Regions from separate parts of the Ruegeria sp. HKCCSP346 genome, predicted to be linked through region 3. Evidence: riboswitches for the same ligand, from Rfam matches in the RefSeq annotation. Region 3 holds a riboswitch; each other region holds the start of a gene.
What was found. Region 3 has a riboswitch for cobalamin ahead of I9185_RS16645 (aromatic ring-hydroxylating dioxygenase subunit alpha). Riboswitches for the same ligand answer to the same signal wherever they lie in the genome.

Region 1 (3,784 bases), on a different contig from region 3:
GCGATCAACGCGCTGGACCCGGCAGAGGTTGAAAAGGTTCTGTCCTGGTGCCCCAAAAGCCAGACCGGAGCGCTGGTTGGATCGTCGGGCGTTGGCAAGACGACACTTGCCAATACCATGACCGATCAGGATCTCGCCACCTCGGACATTCGCGAGGATGACGCGCGGGGCCGGCACACGACGACCGCACGCGCATTGCACCGGATGCGCAACGGTGGCTGGTTGATCGATACACCCGGAATGCGCGCGTTGCGCCTGCTGGACGCTCGGGACGGGATCGACGACGTTTTCTCGGACCTTGCCGAGTTGAGCCGGGACTGCCGTTTTTCGGATTGCCAGCACAGCTCCGAGCCCGGATGTGCCGTGCAAAAGGCAATAAGCCAGGGCACGCTTGATCCGGCTCGATTGGACCGGTGGCGCAAGCTTCGGCGCGAAGATCAGCGCAATTCTGAAACCGTCGCGCAGTCCCGGGCGCGGGACAAAGCGTTCGGCAAGATGGTCCGTGGCGTCATGAAGGAAAAGAAACTTCGCAACCGGTGATCGTTGGACGGTGCCCGGCCCGTCCTGCGCCGCGTCTGATCAAGCGATCAGTCGCGGCCAAACCGCTGCATTGCGCCGGGCAAATGCTCCGATATGACCAACCTCGGGCAACCCGAAATCGGCAGGGCTCAGCAGGTGGCGGTTGGCATCGGGGCCGTAAAGATCCGCAAGCCGCCAAACCGCTTCCGGCGGCACCATCTGGTCGTCCTCGAAGGTGAACAAATCCACGGGCGTTCCAGAATCCTTCCACTGCGCCGCAGGTAACTCATGCCCGATTTCAGGCACATAGTTCAAAGGCGCCGTACACCATTTGCGCCACTGCCAATAGACCGATGCCGGCAGATCCGAGCCGAACCCGATCGCCTTTCCGGGAAGGTAGCCAAGGGCTCGGGCCAAAAGCGGGGCATGACCATACCAGAACAATCCTGCCAAACCACGATAGGGCCATGGATGGTCGCTTAGGGTTACCAGCCCCGAACACACACAGATCATGCGATCAATCAGATCGATATCCGGCTGCACAGGCCCCAACATCGCACCGATCGAATGGCCGATGGTCCAATGCTGCGAATCGGGAAACCGTCTGCGCATTTCTGCCCGTGCCGCGGGCATGTCGATCAAGGCCCAATCCGCCATGGTCGCACGCGAATCTTTCAGGCGGCCGGTCAAGGAATGCCCGTAATCGCGATAGTCATAGGTCAGGCAGGCCATACCCTGCTCGGCAGCAAGCCATCGTGCGAAATGACGGTAATAATCGCGCGGCACACCCGTTGCACTGTTCAGCACGACGACGATTTCGGGCGAAGACAGCGGGCTGTACAACCGGGCAGACAGTGTTTTCTGCCCGGACGGAAAGCGAAATTCTTCGGTCATTACCGTTTGCTCTGTGTCCAACATGATCTCTGGCTTTGCGCTTGGTAAATCCTGTTTCCGAACCTCAACGCCCTGGACACTATGCATGAACCAACACCGTATCCAGCATGACCAAGCGTCCGGTCAAAAGATCGGCTTGACTCGATGCGTGCTCAAACGCTAGCGGTTGTGTGATGGTTTCCGGCCTCCACAAGGGGTCGGGATGAAAAGGGAACACGGTGCGGTAATGTCTGGTCATGCAGGCAACAACCAAATCCGCGACTGCCCCCGCAACTGTAAACGGTAAGCGATGCCGAAACACCACTGGCCCAAAGGCTGGGAAGGTCGGCAAAGCGATGACCCGCAAGTCAGGAGACCTGCCATCGGAAACGAAACCGAAACTCGGGCGGGGTGTCCGGGCAGGTCCTGACGGCATCACGCTGTCCCACCTGTCCCAAATATCCTGTCCACCAAGCGCGGAGGGCGCAGGATGATCTGGAAGACAAAGACACATGAATTCAGTGCAACAGTATGTCAGCGGACGGGCAAAACCTGTCCCGCTTTGGCGCGGCTGGCGCGCTCGATATCCGAAGCCATGGCCCAGGCGACCTCGGCCACAAGTGACGATTTCGAGATTGAGGGCAGCAGCGCGCTGTCACATTGCAGCGAAGGATGTCATGCAATTTTCCGCGCGCAATCAGACCGCATTCGTGTCTTTTGCGGGACGCAGCCCGAAACCGCGATTGAGCCGCTGAACGGCTATGCCGACCTGATCTTCGGAAACACGTTCAGTGCGATGCCATCCGGCGTCGTGAAAACCCCACCCTGCGCGATGATCGAAGTTTCTACGATCCGGCCTCGAAAACCTGCTTGCGCGCCCGCGCAGATTTCAATCTGAGTCCAGACTGACCTGTGCCTGGGCACGCCGAGAGGCCCAGGCCAGTTGCGCATCCGTTTCGACGGCGCAAGGGCGCACCGCCCGCAATCGTTGCAGCGCCGTGTCCGCGCCTTCGCCGCATTCGACCATCAGCCGCAGGACAATCATACCTGACCTGCCACAGCCCCCGCGGCAGTGTACCAATACGCGACCTCCGCCGGACAGCGCGTGCCGGGCCGCGGCGCTGACGGACGGCCACGCGTCATCAATCGCTTTTGTCGGCGCTCCGAAATCTTCGATCGGCAGGTGAACCCATCGGCTGGCGCGGCTTTGAATATCGCTTCCAAATTCCTGCGCCCCGTCCTGAAGCATTTCGACATCCGTCGTCATCGAAACAACAAGCCCCGGCTGCCAGGCTGCGATCATATCCAGATCGCTGGAGTAATCTCCGCCGCGTCCGGGCATCGAGGTCAGCGCCAGCGTTCCGCCACCGACTTGCAGGGCGTAGATCACCAACTGCGACATGAATCCTGTCCTCCCCAAAGAACTCTATACAAAAATGAGCCATTAAATCCGCTGATGCAGTTTAGTGCGAAAGCGACTCGTTTCTAAATCAAAAATCATCGCGCCACGCTGTGGACGCGGGCAACGGTGGCCACTACGCTGTGCCCAAGCACCGAATCCCAACGAGAAGACATGACAGACAGCTCCAGCCCCGCCTATCAGGTTCTCGCCCGCAAATATCGCCCGGAAACCTTTGCCGATCTGGTGGGTCAGGATGCCATGGTGCGCACCCTGAAAAACGCGTTCGCGGCCGACCGGATCGCGCAGGCCTTCATCATGACCGGCATTCGCGGCACCGGCAAAACCACGACCGCAAGGATCATCGCCAAGGGCATGAACTGCATCGGACCCGACGGAACCGGTGGCCCCACGACCGAACCCTGCGGTCAGTGTGAACATTGTGTCGCCATCATGGAAGGCCGCCATGTCGACGTGATGGAGATGGACGCCGCCAGCCGTACGGGCGTCAACGACATCCGCGAGATCATTGACAGTGTCCGCTATCGCGCCGCCAGCGCGCGTTACAAGATTTACATCATCGACGAGGTTCATATGCTCTCGACCAGCGCGTTCAACGCGCTGCTCAAGACGTTGGAAGAACCGCCCGCGCATGTGAAGTTCATCTTCGCAACCACTGAAATCCGCAAAGTCCCTGTCACTGTGCTGTCCCGCTGCCAGCGTTTCGACCTGCGCCGGATCGAACCCGAAGACATGATTGGCCTGCTGCGCAAGATCGCCGAAGCGGAAAACGCCCAGATCGCCGAAGACGCGCTGGCGCTGATCACCCGAGCAGCGGAAGGATCGGCCCGGGATGCGACCTCGTTGCTGGATCAGGCGATTTCGCATGGGGCTGGCGAGACGACCGCCGATCAGGTCCGTGCAATGCTTGGACTGGCAGACCGTGGCCGGGTTCTGGACCTTATGGATATGATCCTGCGCGGCGATGCCGCC
Region 2 (3,784 bases), on a different contig from region 3:
GCGGCACAATGACGATGGTCGGGTCGTCTCCTCTTATCCTACTGAACGATCTGATCCTGACGGCAAATGACAGTCTGCCGGCCTCTCAAAAAATGGAGCCCTTCGGCCTGTTCTCGGTCACGCCGATCGGTGCGGTTCTGATCCTGACGGGAATTGGTTACTTTCTGCTGTTGGGACGCTGGGTTTTGCCCGAGGCTGAAGGACCTGACAATACGGGTACCGGACAAGGGACACAGGAATACCTGCAAAGGGTCTATGGCCTCAAAGCTGATGTGTTCGAAGTCGTGGTGCCCGAGGACAGCCCCCTGGTCGGCGAGATTCTGGCCGACATCAACCACGAAAACCACCTGTACATCATTTCAACCTTCTATCGCGGCAAAACCTCGATGGTTCAGGTTTTGACAGCGGAAATTGCAGCGCCGTGTCGGCTGGCCATCGTCGGCCGCCGTTGGGAGGTCGAGAAGTTCGCCGAGAAATACGGGCTGACCGTTCTTCCGGACTTGGACATTTTCGTCGAAGAGTTCGCCCCAACCAATGCAGGCGTGGCCGAGGTGGTCATCACGCCTGACAGCAAGCTGATCGGCAAATGCCCCCGCGAGCTTTTGTTTCGCAAGACCTACGGGATGTCGCTGCTGGCCATTCACCGCGGCGAAGAGACGCTGAGCCATGTCGAGACCGAGGATCACGAATCCACTCAGATCGGGCTCGAAAAGTTTCAGGCGGGCGACATGCTTGTGGCCCATACCAGATGGGACAACCTGATGCGGATCAAACGAGATCCGGATTTCGTCGTTGTGACGACAGACTTTCCTCAGGACGAGCTGAGGCCGCAAAAAGTCGGCTGGGCCCTGGCATTCTTCGCCATTTCGCTGTCGTTGATCCTGTTCACGGACGTCCGGCTTTCACTCTGTCTTCTTACCGGCGCGGTGGGCATGATGCTGACCCGTGTGCTCAGCGTGGACGAGGCGTACCGCGCGGTCGGATGGAACACCGTATTCCTGCTCGCCTGCCTCATACCTTTGGGACAAGCCGTGCAGAACACAGGCACGGCCGCGTGGATCGCCCAGCAGATCATGATAATTCTGGACGGCTGGCCGCTCTGGTCGCTGCAAACCGGCATCGCCATTCTGGCGACGGCCTTTTCCTTGGTCATGTCCAATGTGGGGGCCACGGTCCTGCTGGTGCCTCTGGCGGTATCGATTGCGGTGGCGGCGGGTGGAAACCCGGCCGTCTTTGCCCTGACGGTCGCCATATCGACCTCGAACAGCTTCATCATCCCAACCCATCAGGTAAACGCGTTGATCATGGGTCCGGCCGGATACAAGGTGATGGATTTCGTCCGCTCCGGCGGAATAATGACAGCGCTGTTTCTGGTCGTCTCGCTGCTCATGATAAACGTCATCTATTAGCGCAAGAGGATCCGCGGTGTTCGGTGGTCTTTTCCCATCATCGGGACAGGTTCAGTCAAGGCACCCGTTCACCATAGTCTACGCCCCTTGCTAACATACTGTTCGTCGCCCGGCCCATCTCAGGCTGGGTCCCGGCACGCCATGCCGCCCATCGACGCCCACAGGTCGCTTTCCATGCCTCTGCATCATTGTTGCGCGCGACTCGCTTGACAAGCAGGCCAGCGGTGCCGCATGTCCCTTTCGTTGGTGTCGGTGACAGCCGATGAAAAGGGAATGCGTCAACGGTCTTGCCGCCAAACGCAGCCGCCCCCGCGACCGTGAACGGAGAGGATGCCCAATGCCACTGGCCCAAAAGCCGGGAAGGCGGGACATCCGACAGAGGCCCGCCTCTGGCATCCGCAAGCCGGGAGACCTGCCAACAACCGAAGTTGAAACCGGGCGGGGTGTTCCGGTGTCGGGTCCATGACCATTCGTGGCCCGCATGAAACCCCGTCCCCCGCGAAGAGGATTTGGGGGGATGAGAGACATGACCGATACCGCACCAGTCGAGTTGCTGGTCTGTACCACCTGCCGTCGCGGCCTGCCTGTGGAAGATGACACGCAACGCCCGGGCGCTTTGTTACACAAGGCTCTGGAACAGGCGGACCTGCCCGACGGTGTCACCCTGAAAGCCGTTGAATGCCTGTCAAACTGTGATCAAGGCTGTTCGATCGTGTTGCGCGGGCCGGGCCGCTGGACCTTCGTGTATGAAAACCTGAACGAAACAGATCATGTCGACGTCATCGTCGACGGCGCGACCAAGTATCTGGCCACCGAAGATGGTTTGGTGAAATGGCGCGAACGCCCCGAACATTTTCGCAAGAACTGTGCCTCGCGCATTCCCCCCATTGGAGCCTGACATGTCGAACCTCGAAAAACTCCCCGTCACAGTGATCACCGGCTTTCTGGGATCGGGCAAGACCACTTTGGTGCGTCACCTGATGCAGAACCCACAGGGCAAGCGCCTTGCTGTCGTGGTCAACGAGTTCGGCGATGTAGGCGTCGATGGCGACATCCTGAAATCCTGCGCCATTCCTGATTGCCCGGCGGAAAACATCATGGAACTGGCCAATGGCTGCATCTGTTGCACCGTGGCAGATGATTTCATTCCCACCATCGAGGCCCTGATGGCGTTGGAGCCACGCCCGGATCACATCCTGATCGAAACCAGCGGTCTGGCCCTGCCGAAACCGCTGCTCAAGGCATTCGACTGGCCTGACATCCGCTCGAAGATCACCGTCGACGGCGTGATCGCCCTGGCCGATGCCGAGGCCGTGGCCGCAGGCCGCTTCGCGCCCAATGTCGAAGCAGTGGATGCGCAGCGCATGGCCGATGACTCGATCGACCACGAAACGCCCCTGTCCGAGGTGTTCGAGGATCAGATCTCGTGCGCTGACATCATCCTGCTGACCAAGCCCGACCTCGCCGGCCCCGAAGGCGTGGCCAAAGCGCGCGAGATCATCGCCGCCGAGGCGCCGCGCCCCCTACCCGTCGTCGAAGTGGCCGAAGGTGCCGTGGACGTGCGCGTTGTGCTGGGTCTGGAAGCCGCCGCCGAGGATGACATGGACGCCCGACCCTCGCATCACGACGGCCATCACGATCACGAGCATGACGATTTCGAAAGCATCATCGTCGAGCTGCCCGAGCAGACCGATCCGGCCCAACTGGTCGCCAATATCGAACGCCTGGCCAATGAACTGAACATCCTGCGCGTCAAAGGGTATGCCGCCGTTCAGGGCAAACCCATGCGCCTGCTGGTCCAGGCAGTGGGTGCCCGCGTGCGTCACCAGTATGACCGCCCGTGGGAACCCGGTGAAGAACGCCGTTCGCGTCTGGTCGTCATCGCCGAGCATGACGATATCAAAGAGGCGGAAATCCGCGAAATCCTCGTGGGTGTGCGTGAGGCCGCCGAGTAAGCCATGCACGTCGTCTTTCGCGAAAGCCACGGGCTCGAGGAAACCGAGACCCCAACCGATCTGGGCCAGAGCCCGGCGGACCTGGTGGTGCTGTCCTTTTCGGACAGCGACCTAGGCGCTTTCGCGGCGGGCTGGCATCGTGGTGGCGGACCGGAAGAGCGAATGCCGACCCTGCGGCTGGCGAATTTGACGGCTCTGAAACACCCGCTGTCGGTCGATACCTATGTCGAACAGACGCTTCAAGGCGCCAAGGGCATTCTGATCCGTCTGATCGGCGGGGTGCCCTACTGGGCTTATGGGTTGCAGCAGGTTCTGGCGCTGGCGCAGGCCAAGGGCATCGCACTGGCGGTGCTGCCCGCCGACGGGCGCGAGGACACGCGGCTGGATGACTATTCCACCCTGCCGGTCTCGACCCTGCGG
Region 3 (3,784 bases):
AACTGATCGCCACAATGCGTCCAAGCCCCAGATCGAAACCGATGCATCCAAGTGGGTCAAACGGGTATGACGCGACTTTGGAAGGGAAGCCGTTGCAATGATCACCTTTCGCTCTTTCATCGCCTGCATTGCCATCGCAAGCCTTGCACTTCTGGCGGCCTGCTCCAGCAAACCGAAGGTTCCAAAAACGTTTCTGTCGGACCGGCAGTTGAACCTGGAAGAGTTTTTTGAGGGTAAAACAGTGGCCTACGGCCAGTTTCAGGATGTTCTGGGAAATATCCCCCGCAGATTCACGGTTGATATCGACGGAACATGGGACGGCGAAACCCTGACCCTGGTCGAAGACTTCGTCTACGACGATGGCGCGACGGAACAACGCATCTGGACATTGACCAAAACCGGAGAGGATACGTGGACCGGTACGGCGCCTGGCGTGCTGGGCACCGCCAGCGGGATTGAACGCGGGGATACGTTCAACTGGAAATACAAGATCGACCTGCCGATCAAGGACGGGACCATGCGTGTCAAATTCGACGACTGGATGTGGCTGCTGGATGACGACCGCCTGCTGAACCGCGCGTATGTCTCACGCTATGGCGTCCGTCTGGGTGAAGTCATCCTGTTCTTCGAGAAGAAATAGGGCCGTCAGGCCCGGTTTCATCACAAAAGTCAGTAGAAAATAAACTCGTCCACCAATGCTGTCGTCGATCCCTTGACCTCACCGGCCGTGTTTGCCCTTGGCCCGTCCGAGGCTGCGCCCTCGGCGCGTTCGCCGCCCTCGACCTTCAAGCGCGCGCGTTCTATCTGCCCCCAGAGGAAAAACAGACCATCCCGTTTTCCCATGAGGCGCGAAGGAACTGTTGTCCGCAAAACACCTGTTTTCGGTTTTGGCATCTGCTCTCTTACTGCCTCCGGTGTTTTCCACCATTTTCGGAAAACGTAATGGTTTTTCCCGAAAAAGACAATTTTTTATGGACAAAACGAGGTTTTCTACCGTCCGTTGACAGGATGGACTGACAACTCTCGCATGACGGATATTCGCCTTCTTCACCTGCCTCATGGCAAGCCAGCACTATCCCAAACGGATCAACTTCACCCAAAAAGGTTTGCTGCAAACCTCCTTCACTTGGCCTGACTCTCTCTTTTCCAGCCATGCTCAGGCGACGTGCAGCGTTTCGTTTCTGAGCAGAGCAGCCGGGCCTTCGCTGTCACGGCTGGGGGACAATTTGACGGCGCGGATGTCAGACGTGGCCGCATCCATCGCAAAGCCCACTGGCCCCTGCAGAACGCCGTGCTGGCGGGCTTGCCATGCCCCTGTGCCAAGGACCGTGATCCCGGCGCCGTCCACTCAGCCGGAAAATTTCCATGTCTGTTTTGAAACCGGAAATGTCGCAAGCATTTCAGCGCCCAAGCAGGTAGAAAGTAGGCTGCCATCGTGAGGTGCCGCTGTTTGATTCTCAGACCGCGGAGAATTGGGAAGCCGGTGGAATTCCGGCGCTGCCCCCGCAACGGTAAGGAAGGTCAGGTTCGACAATCAACCACTGGGACGAGGATCCCGGGAAGGTGTCGCAACCGGGTGCAAGCCCCTTTCAAGTCCGGAAACCAGCCTTGCAGATATGTCAAACCGCGGGTGGCGGTGGGGGCACGGGTTTCGGACGTGGTCCTCGCGCGCCTCCGGACGGTTCCTCCCTGTCATCTGCCCAAGCAATGCCGCGGGGCGCGGCAGGAGAGCCAGAAGTGAACAATGTCCAAAACCTGTTGGCGCGTCGAATCCCGGGCTATGCTCTGGAACGGGCCTTTTACACCGACCCCGAGATCTTTCAGACCGACCTGGAAACCGTCCACTATCGCGAATGGCTATTTGCCATTCCGGCCTGTGAACTGGTGAAAGCCGGCGACTATGTAACGTACAACGTGGGTGCCTATCGCGTGATCATCGTGCGCGGCGCCGACAACCAGATCCGGGCGTTTCACAACACCTGCCGCCATCGCGGCTCGATCATATGCAAGGCAGCAAAAGGCAACGCGCCGAAGCTGGTTTGCCCGTATCACCAATGGACCTACGAGCTTGACGGCTCTTTGCTGTGGGCCCGCGACATGGGGCCGGAGTTTGATCCCAGACAGCATGGTTTGAAGACGGTTCATTGCCGCGAGCTTGCCGGGTTGGTCTATATCTGTCTGGCGGATGTCGCCCCGGATTTTGACACGTTTGCCAATATCGCGCGCCCGTATCTTGAGCCGCATGATCTTGCGAATGCCAAGGTCGCATTCGAAAGCTCGATCGTCGAGAACGGCAACTGGAAACTGGTCTGGGAAAACAATCGCGAGTGCTATCACTGCGGCGGCAACCACCCTGCGCTGTGCCGGACCTTCCCTGATGATCCGGGCGTGACGGGGATCGAAGGCGGTGAAACCCCAGCCTATATGCAAGCCCATTTCGACAGGTGCCAGTCAGCGGGTATGCCATCGCAGTTCTATCTGCACGAGGACGGCCAATTCCGTCTGGCGCGGATGCCGCTGAAAGAAGGCGCCGAGAGCTATACGATGGACGGGAAATCCGCCGTGCGCCGCTGGTTGGGCCGGTCGCCCTTTGCGGATGCGGGATCGCTTTTGAAGTTCCACTATCCGACCACGTGGAACCACTTTCTTGCCGATCACTCGATTGTTTTCCGTGTTACGCCGATCAGCCCGACAGAGACCGAGGTCACGACCAAATGGCTGGTCAACAAGGATGCGGTTGAAGGCGTTGACTACGACGTGAAACGCCTGACCGAAGTCTGGGTCGCCACGAATGACGAAGACCGTCAGGTGGTCGAGGACAACCAGCAGGGCATCAACAGCCCGGCCTATGTGCCCGGCCCGTATTCAGCCATTCAGGAATCCGGCGTACTGCAATTCGTGGATTGGTATTGCAGCACAGTGTCGGCCCGCCTGACCCCTGACTACATGGCGGCGGAGTAAGTCTGATGAAAGATCTGAACACGCTTTCATCAGCCGTCTGGCAGGATGGAGAGATGCTGGAATGTGTTTCGGTCGTGCCCGAGATGCCGAACACCGCCAGCTTTTCGTTCCGAGCCCCCTCGGGGGCGCAGTTCGCCTATCACCCCGGTCAGTTCCTGACGCTCGAGATTCCGGCGCCCGGCCAGCCCGGGGGAGTCGTGTATCGCACCTACACGATCTCATCGTCGCCATCGCGGCCGCGGTCGATCACCATCACCGCCAAAGCGCAACCCGACAGTATCGGCACGCGCTGGATGCTGGACAATCTTCAACCCGGCATGCGGCTCAAGGTCATTGGGCCTGCGGGCCTGTTCACCAACGCACTGAGCGATGCGCGCAAGTTCCTGTTTATCTCGGCTGGCTCAGGCATCACACCGATGATGTCAATGACCACCTGCATGTGGGACGAAGGCCGCGATCTGGACGTTGTCTTCATCAACTGCGCCAAGCGGCCATCCGAGATCATCTTCCGCCAGCGCTTGGAACAGATGGCCAGCCGCACGGATGGTTTGGACCTGAAGTTCGTGGTGGAAGAGCCGGACCGCTACCGCCCATGGACGGGATATCAGGGGCAGTTCAACCAATTGATGCTGGGCCTGATGGCGCCGGATTACCTTGAGCGCGAAGTCTATTGCTGCGGTCCCGAGCCCTTCATGCAAGCGGTGCGCGACGCGCTGGCCGGTCTTGGTTTTGATATGAACAACTACCATCAGGAAAGCTTCGGCGCGCCGGTGGAAACCGAGGCGGATCAGCCCAAGTTGGATGACGTTGTTCTGGACGACGA
Region 4 (3,784 bases), on a different contig from region 3:
GTGAACCTTGCGCAGATGCATATGCCGCCCTTCTGCACCGCCACGGTTCCGACCGTGCGGTGATGCTGGACCCGAATATTCGCCCGGATTTCATCAAGGATCAAACCCGGTTTCGGACGCGTTTGAACCGCATGATCTCGCGTGCGGATATCGTAAAGGTTTCAGACGAGGACCTGGATTGGATTATTCCGGGCGCTGAATCCGAAGCCGCGAAAGCGTCTGTGCTGTTGCAGGCGGGTCCTTCCGTTGTCATCGTCACGCGCGGCAGTGACGGGGCGCACGGTTACCTGGCGGATGGTTCCGAAGTTTCGGTTCCCGTGAAACCCGTTGAAGTGGTCGATACGATCGGCGCAGGTGACACGTTCAACGCCGGCGTTCTGACCGAGCTCAGCCGCGCAGGGCATCTGACCAAGTCAGGTCTTCGCGGATTGACGGTTGAAAGCCTGCAAGCAGCCATGGAACTGGGCGCTGACGTGGCGGCCGTGACCGTTTCCCGAGCCGGGGCAGAACCCCCCTGGGCGCACGAACTTTGATCTGTGGGACGGCATGATGAAACGATCCGAAATCAACCGTATCAAGACCCGGGCACAGGCGTTCATTCAGTCCTTCGGTGCCGTGTTGCCACCCTTTGCGGATTGGTCGCCCGAGAAAATGCGCAGCCCTCTGGCCGAAACGATCCGCAGCCGCGGGCTGGGATGGGACATTACCGATTACGCCCAGGGCCGTTTTGATGAACTTGGACTGTTTCTATTCACTTTGCGCAATGGTGAGGCGAAGGATCTGAAATCCGGGCGCGGGATGCTCTATGCGGAAAAACTGTTGATCTCGAAAGAAAATCAGCTTTCTCCGATGCACCGGCATATCATCAAGGCAGAAGACATCATCAACCGGGGCGGCGGCGATCTCGTTCTGGAAATCCATGCGTCGGATCCAAACGGTGGCGTCGACCGCGACAACCCGGTGACGGTCCCAAGCGATGCCTGCCCTGTAACCTTGCAACCCGAAGAGCACTTGCGGCTGAAGCCGGGGCAAAGCGTAACTCTGATGCCCGGCATCTGGCACGCTTTCTGGGCCGAGCGCGGTGATTGCCTTATTGGCGAGGTATCGACCGTGAATGACGACCGAACGGACAATGTGTTTGAAAAGCCAATCCCACGGTTTTCAAAGGTTGAGGAAGATACCGAACCGGATTTTCTTCTTGTATCAGACTATTGACACCGTTCGGTCCGGGCTGGCGCAGCAGGATCGCTGGCTCAACCGTTGCAATTCCGTCCACTACCCTTTCGCCTGCCGCTTGACAAGTCAGGCGTAGCCGGACTAGCTGAGCGGGATGGTTCCGTAAGGGATGAAAATGGGAACACGGTGCGGCGCTGGAATGTGCCAAGTCCGTGACTGCCCCCGCAACTGTAAGCGGTGAGCGACGCCACTTCACCACTGACCCAAAAGGGTTGGGAAGGTCGGCCGAGCAACGACCCGCAAGTCAGGAGACCTGCCATCACACTATGAACCAACCCGAGGCGGGGCGTCTCGGAAGGAGGCTTGATGGCGCGTTTGCGTAATATCCGGGTATGTGCCCTCTGTCTGCATCTGGCAAACGACGGAGAAGGCAATGACCTGTTATTCTGATCACTACGTTCTGATCTGTTCAACATGTCAGGGGACGATGTCTGCCGAAGCCGCACAAGACGCGCTGGATGCCCGGTTGCCTGACGGTTTTGAAACCCGAATGGTGGCCTGCATGGCAGGTTGTGAACGGGCCATGACCGTCGGATTTCAGGCCCCGGGCAAAGCGCAGTACCTGTTTGGCGATATCACGACAACTCGCGATCTGTCTGCCTTGGTCGAATTTGCGATCCAGTTCGGCGACAGCGACGACGGCTGGACCAGTGCCTCGGACCGCCCCCCTGCCCTTTTCGCAAAGACCTTATCGCGAATTCCCGCGTTGCCTTTCGGGGGGTCATCATGAGTTTTCTGATTGCAGAGAATTTGGAATACTACGCGCTCAATGGCGACATCCTGTTGCAGGATGTGTCCTTTCGTCTGGAAGAAGGATCAATTCTGGCAATCGCCGGGCCGAACGGCGCCGGCAAAACCACTCTGCTGAAACTGCTGTGCGGGATTGAACGGATTGCGTTGGGCGATGTTTGGATAGAAGGACAAAGCCTTCGGACCCTGTCCGCCCGCCAACGTGCCCGCTCCATTGCTGTGGTCGGGCAGCAGGAAATGCCCGACGGGCGGATGCGCCTGCAAGACTACGTTGCGCTGGGGCAAATCCCGATTCAGGGCGAACGTTCGGTGACTCAGCACAGGGCTGATCTTGAACGGGTGCTGACGACGACCGAGCTGTTGCATTTTGCCAACAAAACGATGGGTCAACTGTCCGGCGGAGAACGTCAGCGCGCGCACATCGCGCGCGCGCTGGCCCAGAACCCGTCCTTGCTGTTTCTGGACGAGCCAACCAACCATCTGGACCCCGATGCCAAGGGGCACATGCTGTCTCTGGTCGCTGATCTGGGGGTAACGGTCGTCATGATCGTCCATGATCTGGTCATGATCCCGGAATTCGCCACCCATGTGGCGTTGATGAAAGCCACGCGCCTGACGGGGTTCGGGCCTGTTGGCGAAGTTCTGACCCCAGACCGGGTAAGTGAGACATTCGGCGTGGATTATCTGTGCTTTCAGCACGAAGGCCGCACGATCCCCGCACTGGACATCCGAAAACGGAAACTGTCATAATAACAGGAGCTTACATATGATGCAGAAACTCTGGCCGGTGGTTGTCTTCGCTGGCTTGGCAGGTGGCGTGGCAGCGGAAGCCGTCACCGTGGACAATTGCGGCGAACCGCTGGTTTTTGACTCGGCGCCGGAACGTCTGGTCGTGCATGATATGAACATGGCGGATATGGCCTTTGCACTCGGCCTTCAGGACGAGATCGTGGGACTTACCGGGATTTCGGGCTGGTACAAAACCAGCCCTGACTTTGATGCTCAGCGCGGCGACATCCCAGAGCTTGCCCCCAAATACCCGACGATTGAAAACCTTGTGGCCGTCGAACCTGATCTGTTTTTTGCCGGTTGGTACTATGGCATGAAACCCGGCGGAGATGTCACGCCCGACACGCTGGAACCCTTTGGTATCAAGACCATGATCCTGACCGAAAGCTGCGTGCATCTGGACGAGGATCGCCCCGAAGCCAGCATGAACCTGTTGTTTGATGACGTTCTGCGCCTGGGCAAGGTCATGCAGGTCGAAGACAAGGCCGAGGCGCTGGTTGCCGGCTGGAAGGACAAGTTGTCCGCCATTCAAGCAAAAACAGCCGATCTGGAAAAGCCGCGGGTATTCCTGTTGGACGGACCGGCCGATGCTCCGTTTACCGCCGGCAAGTTCGCCATTCCCGATGCGATGATCGCAGCCGCTGGCGGTGAGAACGTAACTCATGATCTGGATACCAGCTGGGGCCGCACGTCGTGGGAAGCTGTGGCAGCGGCTAACCCGGAATTTCTGGTGCTGCTCGACTATCAGTCCGGCAACGGCGCAGAGGACACTTTCCAGTTCCTCAAGGATCACCCGGTGATGTCACAAACGGACGCGGTAAAGAACGAGCGCTGGATTGGCCTGCGTTACGAAGAGCTGACTCCCGGCCCGGCAAATATCGAGGCGATCGAGAAGATGGCACAGGCGATGCACCCGGAGACCAACTGATATGGTCCAATTGGGCCGTTTGATAGTGCTGGGGGCGGTTGTTCTGACCGCCCTTTTGCTGTTGTCGATCGTCTATGGGAC

Region 1: linked by a shared signal. The riboswitch ahead of I9185_RS19725 (hypothetical protein) and the one ahead of I9185_RS16645 (aromatic ring-hydroxylating dioxygenase subunit alpha) in region 3 are both predicted to bind cobalamin.
Region 2: linked by a shared signal. The riboswitch ahead of I9185_RS00750 (DUF1636 domain-containing protein) and the one ahead of I9185_RS16645 (aromatic ring-hydroxylating dioxygenase subunit alpha) in region 3 are both predicted to bind cobalamin.
Region 4: linked by a shared signal. The riboswitch ahead of I9185_RS09755 (DUF1636 domain-containing protein) and the one ahead of I9185_RS16645 (aromatic ring-hydroxylating dioxygenase subunit alpha) in region 3 are both predicted to bind cobalamin.

What each region holds. Positions count from the first base shown of each region.
Region 1 covers NZ_JAEDOT010000012.1:47,513-51,296, forward strand. Annotated here, with positions in the region: gene rsgA (ribosome small subunit-dependent GTPase A) at 1-540, shown strand, start outside; gene I9185_RS19720 (hypothetical protein) at 580-1,413, opposite strand; cobalamin riboswitch at 1,571-1,792, shown strand; gene I9185_RS19725 (hypothetical protein) at 1,883-2,290, shown strand; gene I9185_RS19730 (dual specificity protein phosphatase family protein) at 2,282-2,794, opposite strand; gene I9185_RS19735 (DNA polymerase III subunit gamma/tau) at 2,933-3,784, shown strand, end outside.
Region 2 covers NZ_JAEDOT010000001.1:143,261-147,044, reverse strand. Annotated here, with positions in the region: gene I9185_RS00755 (SLC13 family permease) at 1-1,409, shown strand, start outside; cobalamin riboswitch at 1,637-1,844, shown strand; gene I9185_RS00750 (DUF1636 domain-containing protein) at 1,936-2,307, shown strand; gene cobW (cobalamin biosynthesis protein CobW) at 2,309-3,364, shown strand; gene cobN (cobaltochelatase subunit CobN) at 3,368-3,784, shown strand, end outside.
Region 3 covers NZ_JAEDOT010000007.1:41,244-45,027, reverse strand. Annotated here, with positions in the region: gene I9185_RS16665 (DUF3833 domain-containing protein) at 1-101, shown strand, start outside; gene I9185_RS16660 (DUF3833 family protein) at 98-640, shown strand; gene I9185_RS16655 (hypothetical protein) at 670-894, opposite strand; partial or broken gene I9185_RS16650 (IS5/IS1182 family transposase) at 1,196-1,348, opposite strand; cobalamin riboswitch at 1,422-1,626, shown strand; gene I9185_RS16645 (aromatic ring-hydroxylating dioxygenase subunit alpha) at 1,708-2,961, shown strand; gene I9185_RS16640 (hybrid-cluster NAD(P)-dependent oxidoreductase) at 2,967-3,784, shown strand, end outside.
Region 4 covers NZ_JAEDOT010000002.1:259,463-263,246, forward strand. Annotated here, with positions in the region: gene I9185_RS09745 (carbohydrate kinase) at 1-533, shown strand, start outside; gene I9185_RS09750 (D-lyxose/D-mannose family sugar isomerase) at 550-1,215, shown strand; cobalamin riboswitch at 1,315-1,512, shown strand; gene I9185_RS09755 (DUF1636 domain-containing protein) at 1,610-1,966, shown strand; gene I9185_RS09760 (ABC transporter ATP-binding protein) at 1,963-2,736, shown strand; gene I9185_RS09765 (ABC transporter substrate-binding protein) at 2,753-3,703, shown strand; gene I9185_RS09770 (iron ABC transporter permease) at 3,705-3,784, shown strand, end outside.